DNA from 2 places in the Bradyrhizobium sp. A5 genome. Region 2 is predicted to be linked to the other one. Evidence: riboswitches for the same ligand, from Rfam matches in the RefSeq annotation. Region 2 holds a riboswitch; the other holds the start of a gene.
What was found. A riboswitch is a leader RNA that binds a small molecule or an ion and turns the genes downstream of it on or off. The one in region 2 is predicted to bind cobalamin.
Positions count from the first base shown of each region.

Region 1: another riboswitch for cobalamin. It lies ahead of WHZ77_RS16000 (TonB-dependent receptor); the one in region 2 lies ahead of WHZ77_RS22045 (TonB-dependent receptor).

Region 1 covers NZ_CP148990.1:3,341,945-3,352,547, forward strand. The annotation lists gene WHZ77_RS15970 (transglycosylase SLT domain-containing protein) at 1-2,156, opposite strand, end outside; gene WHZ77_RS15975 (adenylate/guanylate cyclase domain-containing protein) at 2,479-4,215, shown strand; gene WHZ77_RS15980 (hypothetical protein) at 4,328-4,519, shown strand; gene WHZ77_RS15985 (hypothetical protein) at 4,735-4,947, shown strand; gene WHZ77_RS15990 (hypothetical protein) at 5,050-5,328, shown strand; gene WHZ77_RS15995 (hypothetical protein) at 5,397-5,618, shown strand; cobalamin riboswitch at 5,694-5,909, shown strand; gene WHZ77_RS16000 (TonB-dependent receptor) at 6,023-8,260, shown strand; gene WHZ77_RS16005 (hypothetical protein) at 8,323-8,901, shown strand; gene WHZ77_RS16010 (hypothetical protein) at 8,926-9,147, opposite strand; gene WHZ77_RS16015 (hypothetical protein) at 9,147-9,587, opposite strand; gene WHZ77_RS16020 (MerR family DNA-binding transcriptional regulator) at 9,673-9,801, shown strand; gene WHZ77_RS16025 (MerR family DNA-binding protein) at 9,846-10,070, shown strand.
Region 2 covers NZ_CP148990.1:4,573,487-4,584,089, forward strand. The annotation lists gene WHZ77_RS22020 (ABC transporter permease) at 1-413, shown strand, start outside; gene WHZ77_RS22025 (hydroxyisourate hydrolase) at 414-749, opposite strand; gene WHZ77_RS22030 (MFS transporter) at 779-1,975, shown strand; gene WHZ77_RS22035 (amidase) at 1,956-3,323, shown strand; gene WHZ77_RS22040 (PepSY domain-containing protein) at 3,325-4,746, opposite strand; gene WHZ77_RS22045 (TonB-dependent receptor) at 4,759-7,128, opposite strand; cobalamin riboswitch at 7,244-7,446, opposite strand; gene WHZ77_RS22050 (histidine phosphatase family protein) at 7,519-8,091, shown strand; gene cobT (nicotinate-nucleotide--dimethylbenzimidazole phosphoribosyltransferase) at 8,098-9,150, opposite strand; gene cobF (precorrin-6A synthase (deacetylating)) at 9,166-9,915, opposite strand; gene WHZ77_RS22065 (energy-coupling factor ABC transporter permease) at 9,962-10,603, opposite strand, start outside.

The DNA of each region.
Region 1 (10,603 bases), 1.2 Mb from region 2:
GTAGCGACAGCAGCGGCATCCTTCGTCACCACGCGCTGGTCGCTCTTGCCGGCGACCACGCCGCTGCCTTCGAACCGCGCCCGGTAGACCAGCACGTTCTCGATCACGCGCTGGACGTAGTTGCGCGTCTCCGACAGCGGGATGCGCTCGACCCAGTCGACCGGATCGACCTTGGGATCCCTGGGGTCGCCGCGCGCCTGCACCCATTCGCGCACGCGGCCGCGGCCGGCATTGTAGCCGGCGAAGGTCATGATCTGGTTGCCGCGATATTCCGACAGGAGCGCGCTCAGCTCGGCCGCGCCCATCTGGGTGTTGTAGACGGGATCGGAGACCATCTTGTCCCAGTCATAGGTCAGGCCGAAGCGCTTTGCGGTATCGCGGCCCGCTTCCGGCGTCACCTGCATCAGGCCGACGGCATTGGCGGGCGACTTGTCGCGCTGGTCGAACGAGCTTTCGGTGCGCGCCACCGAATAGATCACGCTGGTCTCGATCGCGGGCGCGACCTGCTTGTGCTCGGGGATGCCGATGGTCGGGAAGGCGTAATGGTCGAGCGCCAGCCCGCGCGCCAGCGCCGACTTGCCGACCTCCAGCATCACGCGTGCATCGTTGCGCCGGCTGGCGAGCTCGCCGAGCGCTTGGAGCGCCGCGACGTCGGTGCTCTCCTTGGCGAAATCCTCGGCGTAATAGAACACCATGTCGCGCTCGCCGATGCCGTAGAGCATCTCGGCGGCGCGCACGCGCTCGTCCGAGGGCGGGGTGTCGGCCGCGGCCAGGACGGGCGAGGGCGGACGTAGCTCGATGCGGTCGAGGCCAAGCTTCGCGCGGGCCAGCTGGCCGTAATAGGCGGTCGGATAGCGCGCCGCGGCCTGATAGCTCAGGCGCGCATCTGCCGTTGCATTCATCGCCTCGGCCGCGCGGCCGCGCCAGTAATGCGCGCGCGACAGCGCGAGCGGATTGGCGGAGCCTTCGTCGATCGCGGCAAAGTGCACCATCGCCGTTCTGGGATCGTCGAGAAAGCGCAGCGCGATCCAGCCGCACATGAAGTGATGGTCGACCCGGTAGACCTCCATCGCCGGCACGGCCGCCGTGCGTACCACGTCGTAAGCCGTCCTGGACTTGCCCTGGTCGAGCAGTTTGCGCGCGAGCAGGCGGCGCTCGCGCCACCAGGCGTCGGTGTCCTGCGCCGCCATCGTGTCGGGCGCTGCGGCCAGGATCACCTCGGCGGCGTCGTCGATGCGGTCGTTCTGGAGGTGCCATTGCGCGCGGCACAGCACGTAGCCGAGATCGCGGCGCGCATCGGCCGAGACGTCCTCGAGATAGTCCTTGGCCTTGCTGGCCTTGCCGGTGACCGCGGCGCAGGCCTTGACGATCGCGAGCGCATCCTCGCCGAGCCGTTTTGCGGCGCGCCGCGCACCGGCATAGTCCTTGGCGCCGAGGCGCTTGTCCATGCGGGCGCGATGGTCGTCGGCAGTCAGCAGGTCGCGGAACGCTTCGTAAGAATCCTCCTCGCTGCGCTCCGACAACTCGTCGGTGCGCCAGGCCTCGCGGACGAGACGCGCGGCTCTGTCGCTGTCACCTTCAGCGAGCAGCACGCGGGCGAGCGCGAACTTGCCCTTGGCGCTGGTCGGCCGGTCCATGGTGAATTTGTGCACGGTGGCCGCATCGCTCTTCTCCTGCCACAGCCGCGCCTCGGCGCGGCGGCGGAGCAGGGCGCTGCTCGGCCAGTCCGGATTGGCGGCGAGAAAGGCCGCGTAGCGCTTGAAATTCGCGGTGCTCTCGGAATGGCGCAGGATGAACCAGTCGGCGAGCTTCGCCCCGGCGGGATCGGCAATGCGGTCGCGCGCCGCGCTCGCGTCGTCGGTCTTACCCTTGCGCGCAAGGTCGATCGCGTCCTTCAGCGCGGCGAGGTCGCCGGTCAGCGGCGGCGCCGCCGGCTTGTCCGAGGCCTTGTCGTCGCTCTTCGACTTGCGCTTGGCCTCGGCATGCTTGCCATGGCGCGACTTCGCCGCAGCGTGACGCTGCTTGCCGGCTTTCGCCTCATGCGTCTTCTTCGACGCGGACGATTTGTGACTGCTCTTCGCCGCCAGCTCGGCGGGAAGGAGGGCCATCGCGGCCACTGCAACGACACACGCGAGCGAGCGTAGGCACTGGTTCATTGCGTGGTCCCCCTGCGAAACCAGTACAAACCAAAGTCCGCGACGACATGCGGATCGAGAATCAAACACGGCAACCAGACGATGCCACGACATCGTTTCGCATTCCTCACGCTCCCGCAACAATGCGGCAAAATACCGATGGGAACTCTGGAACTTCCGAAATCGGAAAAGGCAGTGATTTAACCTTTGTTAACCGAATGGGGCTCGCGCGACGGTTGCGCACTGCCCGCAGCGCCGCGAATGACCAGATTGCGCGTGTTCCCGCGGCGAAATCCGGTGTAATGAGTTCCCTGGACCCTCCTTTCAGCGTTTGCCCCGCCTCATGCCGCTTTTCAACCAGTCGATCCGGCGCAAGATCGTCGGCATCGCCCTCGGATTGATCGTCCTGATGCTCGTCACCTCGATCCTGTCGATGGTGATGTCGAGCCAGGTCGGTGTCCTCCTCGACGAGCTGACCGACCGCTACATCCCGGCCTACGGGCATCTGGCGCGCGCCAACATCCGCTCGCTGGAGCGGTCGGTGGCGCTGCGGCGGATGATCATGATGAAGATGCAGGCCTCCTCGGAGGAGGAGGCCTATGCGGCGCGTCTGCGCGAGTTCGAGGAAGCGGACCGGAGGATCGACGAGGAGGCCGAAGCCGCGCGCAAGCTGATCAACGCCATCATCGATGACAGCAGGACGCCGTCCGACAATGCCGCTCTGGCGCGGATCGAGACCCGCATCGAAACCGCGCTCACCGAGCTGCGGCAGGCGATGAACGAGGACCACTCCCGGCTGCTGAAGCAGGTCGACGCCAAGGAGATGACCGAAGCGCGCGGTACGCTGGAGCGTCTCGACACCATACGCGACCAGTTCAACCAGAAGATCGACGCGATCCGTGCCGACATGCTCAGGCAAGTCTTCGCCAGCACATCGCAGGTGATCGGTCGCCAGCGGCAGGCGATCATCATTTCTGGTATCGTCACCATCCTCGCGGCGGTGGTCGGATTTGCCTTCGCACTGCTTGTCTCCAGCGGCATCACGCGGCCGGTACGACTCTTGCTCGCCGGCACCCGCGAGGTCGAGGCGGGCCGCTTCGACAAGACCATCACCGTCTCGACCAAGGACGAGATCGGCGAGCTCGCCGCCGCCTTCAACCGCATGATCGAGCAGCTGCGCCAGAACGAGCGCATCCGCGAGACCTTTGGCCGCTACATTGATCCCAAGGTGGCGCAGGGGCTGATCGACCGGCCGGAGGTCGACGTCGACGGCCAGCGTCGGGTCATGACCATCATGTTCTCCGACATGAGCGGCTTCACCGCGATGAGCGAGGGCATGACCCCGCGCGGCCTCGTCAAGGTGATGAATCATTATTTCACCGTGATGTCCGCTCCGATCCGGAGCAACCGCGGCGTCATCGACAAATATATCGGCGACGCCATCATGGCCTATTGGGGCCCGCCCTTCATCGAGGAGGGCGAGCCCGCGCTGCTCGCCTGCTTCGCCGCCATCGACATGGCCGACCAGGTGCCCGCTCTGCAGAAGCAATTGCCGGACCTGCTCGGCATCCGCGCCATGCCGGCCCCGTGCGACTTGAGGATCGGCATCGCCACCGGCGAGGTCCTGACCGGCAGCATCGGCTCCGAGCTGATGATGAGTTTTACGGTGATGGGCGACGCCGTGAACCTCGCCTCGCGCCTGGAAGCCGTCAACAAGACTTATGGCACGCGCATCCTGATTGCGCAGGCGACGGCGGATGCAATCGGCGCGGCTTGCGAGCTGCGCGAGATCGATCGCCTGACGGTCGCAGGCCAGAGCGTGCCGCAAGCCATTTTCGAAGTGATGAGCAAGGCGCACGGGCTGAGCGTCCCGCAGGAGAGCCTGCGCGCGCGCTATGCCGAAGGCCTCGCCGCCTATCGCGCCCGCCGCTTCGACGAGGCTCGCGCCGCGTTCAACGCGGCGCTCGAAGCCGTGCCCGGCGACGGCCCTTCGCGCACGCTGCTCGCCCGCATCGCGCAGTTCGAGACCGATCCGCCGGACCTGGCGTGGGACGGCGCCTGGCGAATGGAGCAGAAGTAGACGGCCGTCTCTGCGCCGACGAAAATTGATGCTACCCCATAACGATGTTCGCCGTGACCTATTTCCCGGGCTTAGGTTTGCTGTCCGTGAGGCGTTTGATGGGGATACGCCGATGACAGATCTTGAGGACAGGCTGGAACGGTTCGAGACGCTCACCGCCGAATGCGAGCTGATCACCAAGCTCGCCACCGACAGCACCAAGCGCGAGTTCTATCTGAAGCTGGCGGAGCAGTATCGCCAGCTGGCGCTCGATATGCGGCAGGCGATTGCGACCAAGACTGCTGCAACCAAGACTGCGGCTTGAGGTCGAGCTTAACGTAAGCCTCGGACATGCAAACCGCTGCATGATGCGTGGAACCATTACGGGGCCGCGCAGCTGAAAGCCGTTCTTAACGTTTGGCGCGCATTCTTGACGCGCGGAGACGCTTGCTGCGTTTGTCCGTTGTGGGAATGCCGCGGCTCGTTGCGATGCAACGCCCCTCGGGAATGTCGTTCAATCGTGCCTGATAGGGCAATCCCATGCGCCTCCTTGCGGTGATCATCCTCGCGCTGATGACAGCGGCCTGCAACCAGGAGCAGGACATCACCGGCTCGACCCCGGTCTGCGCGATGCGGACCTACAGCTCCTACAATCCCCGCGACATCAATCAATGCGTTGCGGCCTGCAAGGCGTGCGACCACGGCAACACCGTCACCTGCTCGACGTCCTGCACGCTCAAGGGTGCGCGCTGAGCCGCCTCGATTCCCCGGGGCAGGACTGACGGTGCCCCGGCACCGGAACGATTGCGTCGGATCATCATTAGAACAGGCAGGCAGGACACGGAGTCCAATGGAATGGGGATGCTCGATCCCGGTCGGTTTCTGGTGTCGTGCTCGCATTGCGAGGCCTGGCCGATGGCGGCCAATGTGAAACGCGCCAGCTGGTCGGCATCCCCGCACGAGGTCCGCTTCATGTGCCCGCGCTGCCGCCGCGAGGAGACCGCCATCATCTCCGCTTCCGGGCAGCTGATGCCGATCAAGCGCGCTGACATCCCGACGCACGACGTGGCCGTGGCCCAATCCCAAGGCCCAGCGGTCAAGAGGGCGAGCGTAGCGCGCCCGTTTAAGGGCTGATCCCGTTTTGGAACCCGGGCGACGCCCGGGCGTTTCTGCCTCGACATCAACGCATCGAGGCCGTGCGAATGATCAGCGAACATTTCGACACCCGCACACGGATCAACATGAAGCTGGCGCTGGACCGGGTCTGCCGCAATCGCCCCGCTGGCGAGGACCATGGCTTCCGCAGGTCGGTCGCCGAGAAGATCATCCGCTGCGCGCTGACGGGCCGTACCGGCATCGGTCAACTCGTCGATGCCGGCGAGCGGGCGATGGTGCGGACGCGCCTCGAAACCGAACCGGCCTGATTGCGCCAGCTCAATCTTCGGTGCGGGACTTCGGTGCTTACGCAATCGGCCAATTGACTCCCCGCTTGCCCGGCCCGTAGATTGCTACGTGACGGTTCTCCTCACGGAGATCAAAAGGGAACGTGGTGCGGGAATGTCCCAACTCCGGGATTGTCTCAATGCCATGGCTGCCCCCGCAACTGTAAGCGGTGAATCTCTCGTCATGTGCCACTGGGAATCTCGGTCCCGGGAAGGCGACGCAGAGGTAACGACCCGCGAGCCAGGAGACCTGCCGTCAGCCGTGGTCACACGCGAAGATGTCGGTCGGGGAGTACAGACATTGGCTTCATCGGAGCAATCCATCGCTCCGCGGTGAAACCTCGTTCGCTGTGACGTGCCACTGACGTCACACCGAGGTTACAACTGTGTCCCGTATTGTCTCTGCCGCCAGGCGCCTCAGCGCCGGCCTGTTCGCGACCACTTCCCTTTATTCGCTCGATCCATCGCTCGCCCGCGCGCAGCAAGCCGTCGCCGAGCAGTTGCCGCCGATCGAAGTTACCAGGCCCGACGATCCGAACCGCACGCGCGCCCGGGCCACTGGCGACGGCGACACGACGCGGCGCGCGCCCGCGAATGCCGCCCGGAGCGGAGCGCCGGCAGCCGGTTCCTCCGGTGCCGCCAGTGAGGCCGTCGCCGGCACCGGCGGCATTGTCGGGGCCGCCACGACCGTAATCACGGCGGCGGACATCGCGCATGCGCCGTCGCAGACGCTCGCCGAGATCATTGCGGTGCAAGTCCCGGGCGCCCAGATCACGACGCTCTACGGCGGCCCGGTCGCCGCGAAGACCGGCGTCGATTTGCGCGGCTTCGGCGCCTTTGCCACCGCCAACACGCTGGTGCTGGTCAACGGCCGGCGGCTGAACGACATCGACATGGCGCAGGTGGACCTCTCCACCATCCCGCTCAATTCGATCGAGCGCGTCGAGATCACGCGCGGCAATTCCGGCGCGGTGCTCTACGGCGACAATGCGGTCGGCGGCGTGATCAACATCGTCACCAGAAACGGCGTCGACGGACCGCCGGTGGCCGCGCGCATCGAGGCCGGCTTCGGCTCGTTCAACGCCAGGCTTGGCAATTTCTCGACGTCGCTCAATTCCGGGCCGTGGTCGACTTCGTTCTACGGCAATGCCGTCAGCACCGACGGCTACCGCGACAACAATCGCTATGTCCAGAAGAACGGCGTCGGCAATCTCAATTACACGACATCAGGCCTGACCGCTTTCCTGACCGTGACAGGCGACGATCAGGAACTGCGGTTGCCGGGCGGCCGCACCGTCGATCCCTCCATCGGCGTCGACGAACTCGCCAGCAACCGAAGGGGGACCAGCACCCCCTTCAACTACGCCAACCAGCAAGGCTTCAGCACCACCGCGGGCTTCACCAAGACCCTGGTCAACGGCGTCGATCTCATCGTCGATGGCGGCGTGCGCGACAAGAAGCAGCAGAGCGCGTTCTTTGCAAGCCCAGCGCCGGTGCCCGCGTTCTTCACGTCGACCTATGTCGACGCGGATCTGAGGACCTGGTCGATCACGCCGCGGCTCAGCGTGAAGAGCCTGCTGCTGGGATTGCCGTCGCAGCTGTTGACCGGCATCGACTATTACGATGCGAGCTTTCAGCAGAACCGCGGTGCCGGGCAGGGGCTCGCGTCCTGGCACAATTACGACCTCAGGCAGCAGACGGTTGCGGGCTATTTCCAGCACACACTGGGCGTGGCGCCGACCACCGAATTGTCCTTCGGCGCGCGGGTGCAGAACGTCAGCCTTTCGGCCCGCGACAAGTTCGATCCGGCAGCCCCGTTCAACGCCGACGTCGGCGCGCTCCCGCTCAGCAGCAATGAGACCCAATACGCGCTGCATCTCGGTGCCGAGCATCGCCTCAACGACACGGTCTCGTTGTTCGGCCGTGCCGCGCGCGCGTTCCGCACGCCCGACGTCGACGAGCGCGTGTCGTCAGGTCCGTCGTTCGACCCCTTCAGCTTTGCTGCGATCCCGCAGACGTTCCAGCTCAAGACCCAGACCTCGCAGGATGTCGAGGGCGGGCTGCGCATCAAGGCAGGCGGGCTGCAATTGCAGAGCAGTCTCTATCTGATGGACCTTAGCAACGAGATCCATTTCAACCCCATCCTGTTCTACAACACCAATCTCGATCCGACCCGCCGCTACGGCTCGGAGACTAGTCTGTCCTATCGCGTCAACGATGCCCTGCTGCTGCGTTCCGCCATGGCGGTCACGCGGGCCGTGTTCCGCGAAGGCGTATGGGCCGGCAACGACGTGCCGCTGGTGTCGCGCTACACCGCCAGTGCGGGTGTCACCTGGAACATCTGGCAGAACTATGTGGTGCTCGATGCCACCGCGCGGTTCTGGAGCGAGCGGCGCATGGACAACGACCAGGCCGGAACCCAGAAGCCGATTCCTGCCAACGGCACGATCGACCTCAAGCTCAGCGGACAGTACGAGCGCTATTTCTGGTCGCTGAGCGCCAACAATGTGCTGAACGCGCTCTACTACGACTATGCGATCGCAAGCACCTTCACTGACGGCCGCTTCAGCGCGTATCCGCTGCCCGGCCGCACTTACCTGCTCAAGGCCGGCGCCACGTTCTGACCTCGGGTGGGGCTGTCATATTCCATCAAATGTACTAGAGTTCAAACAGAAGGAGATCATCCATGGTTCTCGACATCCTGCCGTCTCACGGCGACCGTCTGCGGCTTCATCCGGTTGCGCCGCGCCTTGCGCCGATGTTCGGCTTTGTGCTGCTGACACTGTCATGCGCGCTGGCAAGCTTCGCGTTCGCCTGTGCCACGCCGTTCGCGGCTTTCGCCGTCGTCGCCGCGGCGATGCTGCCGCTGCGTCCGGCGCTGCTCGTCGTCACCGGCGCCTGGCTCGTGAACCAGAGCATCGGCTTTGGCGTGCTGCACTATCCCATCGATGGCAGCACCATCGCCTGGGGCCTTGTCATCGGCGCGGCTGCGCTTCTCGCGACCACGGCTGCGTCGAGCATCCTCCGCATGCTGCCGCAGGGCCGCACGCCGCTGATGCTGGCGCTCGCGCTGGTCGCCGCCTATGCGGTCTATGAGCTTGCGCTGCTTGCCGCGACGCCGTTCCTCGGCGGCGAGGGCGCCTTCACCACCGCCATCGTGACGCGCATTGGCCTGACCAGCGCCGTCTGGCTCGCCGGCCTCGTCGCCGTCTGCGAGATCGTCCGCCTGGTCGATCCGTTCGGCCGTGCGATGCGGAACGCGTAAGGCGCCTCCGTGGTTCAAGTCCGGTCATTGCGATGACCGGACCTTGACCCACCGCCGCAAGGCGACGGTCGTCCAGACCGTCTCGACAAACCCGAACGGCCAGGCACCCTGGAGAAAGCCGTAAATCCCGCTCAGCGCGCACGCCGCCGCGAAGGCCAGCACATAGTGCGGCCCGCGCGGCTCGAGCGCGTAGAACAGCAGCATCGCGCTGACCGACAGCAGCCCGAAGATCGCCAGGGCGTCCATCAGCTAGCCGGCGGCTTCGGCTTCTTGGCGACCCCGAGGGCGTGGAAGACGGCGGGCTCCATCACGGGCCACAGCGCCGCCGTTGCTGTCAGCACGGTGGCGGCGCACATCGCCGCCAGCACCGACGTTCGAATTTTCAGGCCCGTCGTCCGCGCCCGCCACACGATCCAGCCCCAGGCGCAGAGCACCACGGCAATCGACAGCTTCGTCATCAGCCCGTGCGCGTGGTCGAGCACCGCGATCAGGCTTCCTGCACTCGCGAGTACGACGGCAGGCAATGTGAAGGGCAGCACACAGCACGCCGTGCAGGCCGCGGCGACCATTGCGGTTGCGACGGCGGTGCCCGCGGCCTTGCCGCCGCCTTGCTCGGTCCTGGCCGCGCAGCCGCATCCTGGCGAGGTTTCGGACGGAATGTTGCAGGACGGTCCAATAACGCTCATGTGATTCTCCTCATGCTTGTGCGTCGTGGACCGGATCGCTACGCCCTCAAGCCACTTGAGGTTCAAGCGAAAAGTGAGAGCTTCCATGAGAATTGGCGTCCTCGCCAGCACGGCCGGCGTTTCGGTCCCCGCCATCCGCTATTACGAAAGCATCGGTCTTATGGCGCCGCCGGCGCGGCAAGGTGGCCAGCGCATCTATGCGGTGACGATCTGAAAGCGCTCAATCTGATCCGGCACTGCCGCGAGCTGGATTTTTCGATCGACGAGACGCGCGAACTGCTCGCGTCGGTTCAGAAGCGATTGCCCTGTAGCGAAACGAAGACCTTCGCGGAGACGCATCTCGGATTGATCAGGCGGAAGATCGCAGAGTTGCGTGCGCTGGAGGCGACGGTGGCGTCGCTGGTGAGTGGCTGCGAGACGACATGCTGCAACGGTGCGGCGCCCGATTGTGTGATCCTGCGGCCGGAGCCCAATGCCGCGTGACGCAGGGCAGGGTAGCCTGAACATGGCCCGTTACCCGCCGGGCAAAACACCTGAATTGCCGTCAATCCCTTCCGTCGAAAATATTCCACTTTACCGAAATTCGGAATTGTCGTATATGCCGCTCATCCCGGCTCATCCTTGTCACGATATGCGAGCCGGGCCTGCGGTGGACGCGGCAGCGTCGTGCGCGAGAGGCGTGGGCAGGGCGGGTAGTCCCTGTGAACCCGAGGCTTCGTGCGGACGAGCGGCGCTGAGCGCGTACGGCAAAACCGTGTGGTCCTGGCCGTCGTTGCTACGGTCAAGCCTTTGCGGAGATGTGCGCGAGCCCAACCGGGTGGACGGCATCGTCAATTCGCGGGGCGAGGGAGGCCAGAAGGAAAGTTCGGCTCCCGGGAGAGCGCGGCATAAGCCGTCCGACCATCGCGCAGGGAAGGCCGAGTGATCGGCGACACCTGTATGCTGCTGTGCGGTTTCTCTGCGTGTGCTTTTCGCGCAGCGGACCGCGGGTGCCCGCCGGCACCCGGTCTTCCCTG
Region 2 (10,603 bases):
TGCAGGTGTCGTTACTGACGCTGGTGATCGGCCACACCGTGGTCTGCGTGCCCTATGTCGTGCGCAACACGGTCGCAGCGCTCGCCCAGCTCGAGCCGACCCTGCTGGAGAGTTCCGCGGTGCTGGGCGCGAGCCGGCTCTACACGTTCCGGCGGATCGTGCTGCCGCTGATCCGGCCGGGCATCATCGCGGGCGCCTTCATCGCCTTCATGTCGTCGTTCGACAACGTACCGGTCTCGCTGTTCCTGCGCGACGCCGCAACCGACATGCTGCCGATCCGGATGTGGCAGGACCTCGAGGGCAAGCTCGACGTCACCATTGCCGCGCTATCGAGCGTGCTGATCATCGCCACCGTTGCGATGGTCGCGGTCATGGAGCGCGTCACAGGCCTGTCGCGGCGGCTGACCAACTGATCAGGCGCCGCGGAACAGCGAATAGCCCCAGCGCGTGAATTTCAGCGGCAGATGAAAATGCTCCTCGACATGCTTGATGCGGAAGCGGAACGGCGTCACCGTGAGAAAGCCGTCGCTGTCCGCAAAGAATTCGCCGAGATGAAACAGCACCTCGTACTCGCCTGCCGTCACGCCCGCGCCCTGCGCAATGGGGTGATCGAGCACACCGTTGGCGCCGAGCCGACCGTCGGCGACGCGCGAGGAGTCAGGATCGATCCGCCAGATCTCGACGCGCAGACCCTGCGCCGGTCGTCCGCCGGCCACATCGACCGCGTGAATGGAAATACCGCCTGCCATAGTGCCGTTCCTCCTGATAGCGCCGCGCCATGGTAGACGCAAACACCGCCGTTCGGCCAGCGCCGCCGTTGCTGCCGGCGCTCGGCGCGATGACCTCGCTTCAGGCCCTGGTGGCGCTCGCCTTGTTTGCCCCGGGCGTGGTCGCGCCGCGCGCCCATATCGAGGTCTGGCAGCTCTCGATGTTCTCCTGCGCAGTGTTCGCCGTCGGCATCCCCGCCTCGTTCTGGGGCGGCGGCCTCATCGCGCGGATGGGCTCGCTCCGGATCGCGAGCCTGTGCGCGGCGGCGATCGTCGTCAGCATGGCGCTGGCTTCGCTCGGATCGACCGCGGCCCTGCTCGCCGCCGGCCTCTGCCTAGGCCTTGCCTTCGGACCGGAGACGCCCGCGAGCGCGGCGCTGCTGTCGCGGCTGGTAACGTCGGAGCGACGCGCCTTCGTGTTCTCGGTGCGCCAGACCGGCAACCAGATCGGCGCCGTCTGCGGCTCGCTGGCCCTGCCCGCGGTCGCGATCTGGCTGGGACCGGCCTGGTGCTACGCAGTCGTCGGTGCCTGCGCTCTCGTCGCAATCCTGCTGTTCGAGCACCTGCGGCCGGCTTTTGCCGGCAAAGCCGTTCCGCTTCCGCAACTTGATCTCCGCGCGCGGCTGGCGCTGGTCACCGCGGACCGGCGCATCGCGCTGCTGGCGCTGGCCTCGATGCCGTTCAGCGCAATGCAGGTGTCGCTCAACACCGTCTTCGTCATGCTCGGCACACGTCAGCTCGGCCTGAGCCACATCGAGGCCGGCCTGGCGCTCGCGTGCGCGCAGGCCGGCGGCCTGGTCGGCCGGCTCGGCTGGGGCTATGTCGCCATGCGTCTCGATGCCTCGCGCATGGTGCTCGTCGTCATCGGCCTCGGCATGGCCTTCTGCGCCGCGCTGCTCGGCCTCGATGGCGCATCGCTCGGTCGCACCGAGCAATTCGCCGTCGCGGCCCTGTTCGGCCTGACGGCATCCGGCTGGAACGGCGTCTTCATCGCCGAGATCGCGCGCCTCGCCCCGCAGGACCGGATCGGCGAGACTACGGGCGCCGTGCTGACCGCATCCTATGCCGGCCTGCTCGCCGCGCCGGCGCTGGTTTCGGTGCTGGATGGCGTTGCCGGTCTCGGCGCCGCGTTCTTCGCCTTGGCTTGCCTTGCCCTGTGCGGCACATTGGCGCTGATCTGGGAAGGCCATGACAGAGCGAAACAATAGCGCGCGCGAGATTGCGGCCAACATCTCCGCTGGGCGCACGAGCGCGGTGGAAACAGCCAAGGCAGCGCTTACGCGCATCGAGGCGGCCAGGGCGCTGAACGCGGTGGTGACGATCGATCCCGCCCGCACGCTTGCCGACGCGGCAGCGGTCGATGCGCGCCTGCGCTCCGGCGAAGCGATGCCGCTCGCCGGCGTCCCCATCGTCGTCAAGGACAACATCTGGGCCGCTGGCTGGCGCATCACGCAGGGCTCGCGCCTGTTCGCCAATTTCATTGCGCCACAGGATGCCATTGCAATCGAGCGCCTGCGCGAGGCCGGCGCCGTCATCATCGGCATCGGCGCGACGTCGGAGTTCGCCAGCAAGGGTGTGACGACCTCACAGCTGTTCGGACCCACACTCCATCCGCTCGATCCCACGTTGACACCTGGCGGTTCATCGGGCGGTCCGGCCGCCGCCGTAGCGGCCGGCCTCGTGCCGCTCGCGATCGGTACCGATGCCGGCGGCTCCAGCCGCAGGCCGCCCGCCCATGTCGGTGTCGCCGGTTTCAAGCCGTCCTATGGCGCGATCCCGTATGGGCCGGGTTTCGCCGAGCCGTTCTTTGGCCTCTCCGTCATCGCTCCGATCGCCGCCGACGTCGCGGATATCGCGCTGGCGTTCGAGGCCATGGCCGGCGTCGATCCGCGCGATCCGGACTCGGCAGTCGTCGCGAGAGAGGCTGAAGACATCACGGACTTGCGCATCGCGTTTTCACCGCGCCTCGGACTTGACGTCGCCGTTGACGACGTCGTTGCGAACGGGCTCGCTTCCGCTGTTGAACGCATCGCCGCCACAGGCTTGCGTATCGCACATCGCGATCCGGTCTGGCTGGCGGGCGCCACGGAGGAAGCCATCATGCCGCTTCAGCATGCCGGCCTCGCCGCGCTCTATGGCGACACCTTTCGCAAGGACCCGAATGTCTTCGATCCTGATATCGCCAGGCAGATCGAGCGAGGACTCACCTGGTCGGGGTCAGAGGTTGCCGGAGCCCTCGTCGCCAGCACCGCAATCGCCAATGCCTTCGCTGCCTTCTTCAGCGAGGTCGACCTGTTGCTGGCACCGACGGTGCCCTGCGTTGCGTGGCCGTTTACCCAGCTCGGACCCGAGACGATCGGCGGCCGCGCCGCAAGCCCGCGCGCGCACGCCGTATTCACGCCGTTCGTCAATCATGCCCGACTGCCGGCGATTTCGATCCCTTGCGGGACCGATGAGCGCGGACTTCCTTTCGGCTTGCAGATCATCGCCCGTCGCGGACAGGACCGCACACTGCTGCGAGCTGCGCAGCACATCGAGTCCGTGCTCAGGGCATAAGTCAGCCCGCAAAGGTCGATCGCAGGCGCCGCCAGCCGATGACGATGCCGGTGATGGAGAACACCAGCCCGAGCGCGCAGAGCCCGACGATCAGGACATCGCGCAAACGCGGATGCGCGAGCAGGACCGGAAAATCGAACGTATGCAACGCGCTGTAGACCCAGCGATAGGTCCGCCGCGACGCATCGAGCCTCTGCGGCACGCGGCCGTCGGCCCCGTCGATATCGAACCAGAGGTCGCCGCAGCGGGAGCGATAGACGGGTACACGCGCAACGATGGACTGCGCAGGATAGGCGTCGTCACCGGCAAGACTGGAGGGTGCGCCGCAGCCGTCCGCGACACGCGTCATCAAGCTTCCGACCTCCAGCGCGCTCAGGAATTCCGACTCTCCATTTGCGGGGCGGACCAGAGCTTGCTTGTCGAGACCGAGCCACTCGCGCCGATGGAGTCTGCCATCGAAAGCAAACCATTCGACCTCGCGGGCCGCTGACGATATCGGCTTCCGATCGAGCGACGCGGCTGTCGTCCAGTCCGGCGAAACATCGATCACGCCGGCTTCAGCCGGGGTCAACTCCCCGCGCGAGAACAGCCGGCCGTGATCCATCGAGAGCCAGCCGCTGAAGATCCAGGTCAGCACGAAAGCTGTCGCGACGAGGCCGATGACGTGATGCAGGGCGTGCCAGCCGCGATAAGGCGACGACAGTTGCCGACCGCGAAGCCTGAGCCGTGCGAGCCCGAGCACCGCGCCGAGCAATGCCGCAATCAAGGCCAGCAGCGATAGCGTCCAAACCACGCCATCCCATAGCGCCCAGTTGCTTCGCAGCACTGTCGGATAGATCCAGTGTAGGACGCTCCCCGCCCAATTCCAGCCGCGCTCGCTTCGCGTCGTATCCAGGACGACTTCGCCGGTCCGCGATGAAACGTAGACCTCCGTCCCGGCGGCATCGTCGAGAGCGACGCGGAATAGGGGCCGATGGCGATCAAAGCCATTCGGCACGCTCCATTGATCGTAATCCGCGCGTGCGATGACCTCCGCATGCGTGGCATCGAGCCCGCGCAAGTGCGCATGCTCCCGCGCGATGGCGAGCGCGAATTCAGACGACGTCACCGACGCGTCCGTTCCATCCAGGGCACGAACCGCGCGAACACGCGATGGCCCCGAGACGATGTAGACCGGTCCATCGCTCCGCCGGATCAGGCGAACTCGTCTGGCATCCGCAATCTCGCTGGCGACCACGGCGTCATGGGCCGACATGGTCACCTGCGCGCCGCCCACCGGTGCCAGTCCGGCAAATCGCTCCGCTTCCGTCAGCGACGGAAACGGAACGAAGTGCATCACAATGCCGGTTGCGAACCACATCGCGAACAGCAGGCAGAACGCGATCCCGAGCCAGCGGTGCAGCAGGACGATCGCGGCCATCATGGGGTCAGCGTCCTACCATTTGAACGCGGCCGAAAGTTCATAGGTGCGCGGCGCGCCGAGCAGGATCTGGTCGGGATAGAACGGATCGCCCCAGATCGCGTAGCGCTTGTCGGCGATGTTGCGCACGCGGAAGGTCAGGCGGGCCTGATCGACCGCATTGAACACCCTCTTGGGGATGTCGACGAAGGCATAGACGTCGGCGACGGTGTAAGCCTTCATCGTCACGACGTTGGCATCGGTGTTGTAGCGGTCACCGACATGACGGCCGGTGATGCCGATCTCGACCGGCCAGGGCGTGAAGAACCGGTACGACGCGCCGGCATTGGCGACGATGCGCGGCACGTTCGGCGGCGTGTTGCCCGAGAACGAGCCGCCGGCGAAATTGTAGTCGGCGTAGCGCGCATCGACATAGGCGATGTTGCCCCACAGGCGCAGCGGCTCGATCGGACGCACCGCGGCGGCGAGCTCCACGCCCTTCGATTCCTGCCGCCCGGCGATGTTGAGTTGCATCCCACCCGCCGCGGCGTAGACGTTCTTGCGCAGGATGTCGTAGGCCGAGAAGGACCACTCCGCCCGGTTGTCCCAGAACAGATGCTTGACGCCGGTCTCATAGGTGCGGGCCGTCGTCAGATCGAGCGGCTGGGTCGGCCCGAGCAGGAAGATGCTGTTGGCCGAGATGTCCGCCCCAGTGGCGTACTGGCTGAAGAAGGTCAGGCCGGGCACGGCTTCCCAGGTGTATCCAATGCGACCGGTCACCGGCGCCCAGTCCTTCGTGAACGGGAAGCCGGCCTTCTCCAATCCGTTCTTGTCGGTCGAATTGCGGTCGAGCCCGATATGCTCGACGCGCAGGCCGCCAACCAGCGCAAAGCTGCGCGTCAGCTTCAGCCGGTCCTCGAACGACAGCGCCTCGTTGTCGATGCGGGCGGTCTGCTGCTGCGTCGTGAGCAGGCCGTAATAGCCGCGATTTGGATCGACCAGTGAAACGGAATCGCCCGGGAAGTTTGCCGCGCCCGGCCTGACAAAGTCGAGGTAGCTCGACGACAGTGTCGTGACCAGCCGGTTGTCGAAACCTGCGATGTTCGCATCCCAGATCAGGTCGGTGATGTTGCCAACCAGCCGCTGGCTGTGCGCGACATAGAAGCGCTCGCGATCCACCATGTTCGTTGTGGAATTAAACGCTTCGATCTCGTTGTTGAACCAGGTGCGCTCTGCACCGTAACCATAGGCCTGGCTCTTCAACGTCAGGTCGGGCGCCAATTTCAGCTCAAAACCGCCACGCAGCCACACTTCCTGCGCGACGTTGCGATTGTCGAGGACGTTGTAGTTGGTGTTGAATGTACGGTCGTCGATGGTGACAGCACTGAGGTTGGTTCCGTTGTAGTTCGAGACGTAGTTGCCGGAGACGATGCCGCCCGTGGCGTGGGAGCCGCTATAGGCAATCGGCACCAGCGGCGCACCCCAATAGGCTTTCGAGCGATCCTCGCGATACTCGATCGCGCCCCAGACCTTGAGACTGTCGGAGACGCGATAGTTGAGCTGACCGGAGACGTCGAGCGTCTTGGTGTTGGTGTCGTCGGCAAAACCGTTGAGCGAGGAGCGGCTGACGTCGAAGCGATAGTCGAGCCCCTGCACATTGGTGCTGCCGCCCGAGCCGTAATGCGCGCGAAACGAATTCAGCGAATCCCAGGAAAACTCCGCCTCGTTCCGGATTGGTCCCGTGTGCGGCTGCCTGGTGACGAAGTTGATCGCACCGCCGGCGGCGCCCTCGCCCGAGATCAGCGAGGCCGGGCCCTTCAGGAACTCCACGGCTTCCAGATTGGCCGTGTCGCTGATCCGCGACGTCATGTTCTGTGGACCGATCTTGATGCCGTTGTAAAGCGTGTTGATCTGGCTGTTGGTGAAGCCGCGCATCGAGAAGGCCGCGGGCTCGGCCGGGTTGTCGCCGGAGGTGACACCGACCGCGCCTTGAGCAACCTCGGACACGGTGCGATAGCCCTGCTCTCGCATGGTCTGCGCCGAAATCACCTCGACGGTCGCAGGCGTTTCGCGCACCGTCAGGCCAAGGCGCGATGCGCTTTCGGCGACCGCATTGCTGTTGAGCGGTGTTTGCGCTTGTGTCTGCGCCGAAGCGACCGTCGCGGCGGACTTTGGCGCGGCCGCAGCAATCGTGGATCGTCGCAACACGGCGCGGCGAAGGCTCTGCCCTTCCCGGCCGGCTGGCCTCGCCTGCTTGCGGGACTGGACCGGGGACACTTCGATCGGCGGCAGGGGATCGCGGACCTGCTGCGCCGACGCTGAGGGCAGATCGATAACGGCAAACGACGTGAGAGCGGCGGACGCGAGCAGGACGCGGCGCGGTCGTACAACACGGATGGAAAACACGGTTTTGGACCTCGGTGTGACGGCAGTGGCACGTCACAGCGAATTAAGGTCCCATCTTCCGGCTTCCCGCCTTCCGATGAAGCCGAATGTCTGTACTCCCCGACCGACATCTTCGCGTGTGACCACGGCTGACGGCAGGTCTCCTGGCTCGCGGGTCATGACCTTGCGTCGCCTTCCCGGGACCGAGATACCCAGTGGCTCGTGACGCAAGATTCGCCGCTTACAGTTGCGGGGGCAGCCACGGCATTGGAGACGACGTCTCCGCACCGCATTCCCTTTTCATCCCCTCGCGGGGAAACCGTCACGACCATCTAGGATTAGGAGCAAGACGGAGTCAATGTGCAGCGTGCGGCGATATTGCCACAGCTACCAACTTCTCTGGAGATGAGCATGGAGGGCGAGACCTTGCTCTGGCTGATACGACATGCGCCCGTCGCCGGCGTCGCAGGGACGATCCACGCGTCCGACGCGCCGGCGGATCTCGGCGATCCCGCGCAACTGGAGGCGCTGCGGCAACGCCTGCCGCGCGATGCGGCGAGCTATGCCAGCCCGTCGCGGCGCACGGTCGAGACCGCGCGGGCGCTGGGGCTCGAACCGGCGCTGGTGACCGATTTCAGCGAGCAGCATTTTGGCGACTGGACCGGCCGGAAGCACGACGAACTCGCCGCGACCGGTGGTGAGACCTACACGGAATTCTGGAGCGATCCCGCCCACAAGAGACCGCCGGGCGGCGAAAGCTTTGAGGATCAGGTCGCGCGCGTGCAGCAGGGACTGTCGCGGATCGGCTCCGGCCCAGCGACGCTTGTCGTACATTCCGGCACCATCCGCGCTGTGCTCTGCATCGCGCTGGATCTGACACCGGAAGCGGCGTTGCGCTTCGTGGTCGATCCGCTGTCGCTGACCCGGATCGACCGGCTCGCCGCCGGCTGGCGCGTCGTCTCGGTCAATCAGCGCATGACCTGAGGCGGTTCAGGCGGGACGATCCGGCACGTTGGCCTGCGCGAACGTCGCCATGCCGTTGTGAAGCGCGCAGGCCGACCGCACCAGCGGCAGCGCGATGGCGGCGCCCGATCCCTCGCCGAGCCTGAGATCGAGGCTGATCAGCGGCTGCACGTCGAGCGCGCGCAGCACCAGCCGATGCCCCTGCTCCGCCGATTGATGCGACGGCAGCAGGAACGGCTGGCACGACGGATTGAGCCGCGCCGCCGCCAGCGCCGCGACCGAGACGATGAATCCGTCGATCAATACCGGGATGCGGCGTTGCGCTGCCGCAATGATCGCGCCGCAGATCGCTGCGATCTCGAGTCCGCCCACCGCGCACAGAATTTTTTCGGGCGAGGCCCCGGCAACGCCATGGCGCGCAATCGCAGCGTCGATCACGCGCGCCTTGTGCGCGCGGCCGGCCGCATCGATGCCGGTACCGCTGCCCGCGATCTCCTCAGCGCTCACGCCGAGAAGGCTCGCGGCAATCGCCGCCGATGTCGTGGTGTTACCGATGCCCATCTCGCCGAAGATTAGCAGATCAGGCTGGCTGGCCCCGGCGCGCGCCACCGCGCGTTGGCCGGCTTCGAAGGCAAACGCCAGTTCGGTGGCAGTGAGCGCGGCTTCGACGCTGAAATCGCGGGTGCCATGGCGCGGCTTATCGGTGACGACGCCCGTCATCTCCCCCTGCGTCAGCGTGCCGGCATCGACCACCTCGAGGCTCGAGCCGAGCTCGCGCGCCAGCACGGAGATCGCGGCGCCGCCGGAGGCAAAATTCGCCATCATCGCGATGGTGACGGCTTGCGGATAGGCCGACACGCCCCGCGCGACGATGCCGTGATCGCCGGCGAAGACGATGATCGGCACCCGCGCCGCGCGCGGCTGCTCGGTCGCCTGCAGGCCTGCAAGCTCGATCGCGAGCTGTTCCAGCCGGCCGAGCGCGCCGGTCGGCTTGGTCAGTTGCGCCTGCCGCGCAATTGCCGCCTCGCGATGAACCGCGGAGACATCCAGGCATTTTTGAGTGACCCATTCGGGAAGCATGCTGCCTCGCTTGCCTTATGGCCTGCGCTTGAGAATGTAGCTGTCCATGATCCAGCCATGCCGCTCGCGCGCCTCCTGGCGTGCGGCCACAATGCGCGGGCCGATCTCAGCCAGCGCGCCGGACATGACGATCTGGTCGGGCATGCCGAGATAGGCACCCCACCAGATCTGCAAGCCGTCCGGATCGAGCGACTGGAATGCGCTGCCGCCGTCGAGCATCACCACCACGGTGTCGACGCCCTGCGGCCAGCCGCCTTCGCGCAGACGGCGCCCCGTCGTGACCAGAAAGGGCTCGCCGATGTCGTTGAGCGGCAGCGCATGCGCCGCGCACAGCGCCTGGATCGAGGTGATGCCGGGCACGACCTCAATTGTCGGCAAGGGAGAGAGCCGCCGCGCAATCCGCAGCGAGGAATCGTACAGCGAGGGATCGCCCCAGATCAGCAGCGCGACTTTGCCATCGCCTTCGAGATGGCTCGCGATCGTCCGCGACCAGGTCGCGGCAACCGCATCGTGCCAATCGTCCACGCCCTTGTGATAGTCCGCTTCACCGGCGTCGCGCACGGGAAGATCGAACTCGGCGATCCCAGTCTTGTCGTTGGTCAGCACATCCGCGCAGATCGTCCGCCTGAGATCGGCGAGATCGGATTTCTCGCTCCCCTTGCGCGGGATCAGGACGAGATCGGCCGCATTGATGGCACGGATCGCGGCGCGCGTGAGCTGCTCGGGATCGCCGCAACCGATGCCTATCAGGGAGAGGGTGAGCATCGCGAGTGCGAAGGGCGACCGCGATGGCCGCCCATTCGCTTGTCTCTCAGGCCGCGTTGTGCAGGCGCGGGGTGACGAGGCCGGGAGCGGTGACGCCGCGCAACGACTTCGCCAGCGCCAGCACCGCCAGATCGGCCAGCGGCTCGATCACGATGACGAGCGCATAGGAGGCCGCGAAGGTCGCGATGTTGGCGAGATTGCTCATGGCAAAGCCGGAGCCATACAGCGCCCAGAACGCGACCCAGCCGATCACACCGGCCTGGTAGGTCGTCGAAAGCGCCAGCGCCTGGCGATAGCTGAGATCGACATAGGCGGTGTTGCGCGAAATGATCCGCGCTGCAATCGCCTGGATGGCGAACAGCGGCACCAGCAGCGTGGTGACGTTCATGCCGAATTGCGGCAAATCCGGCGGCTCGAAGAAGATGCCCTGGAACAGTAGACCGAAGGCGAGGCCGAGAGCTGCGGGGGCCGCCCCGAACAGCAGGAACAAGGTCGAGCCGAGAATGAAGTGCACCTCGGAGACGCCGACCGGGAAGTGCGGCAGGATCTCGAAGAAGGTGAAGACGAGCGCGGTGGTGGCGAGGGTGCGCAACGCAAGCGAGCCGACGCCCTGCTCACGCGCGGTCTCGACCACGAGCTTCAGCGCAACACCGCCGGCGGCGATGCCTGTTGCGTAACTCAACACGAG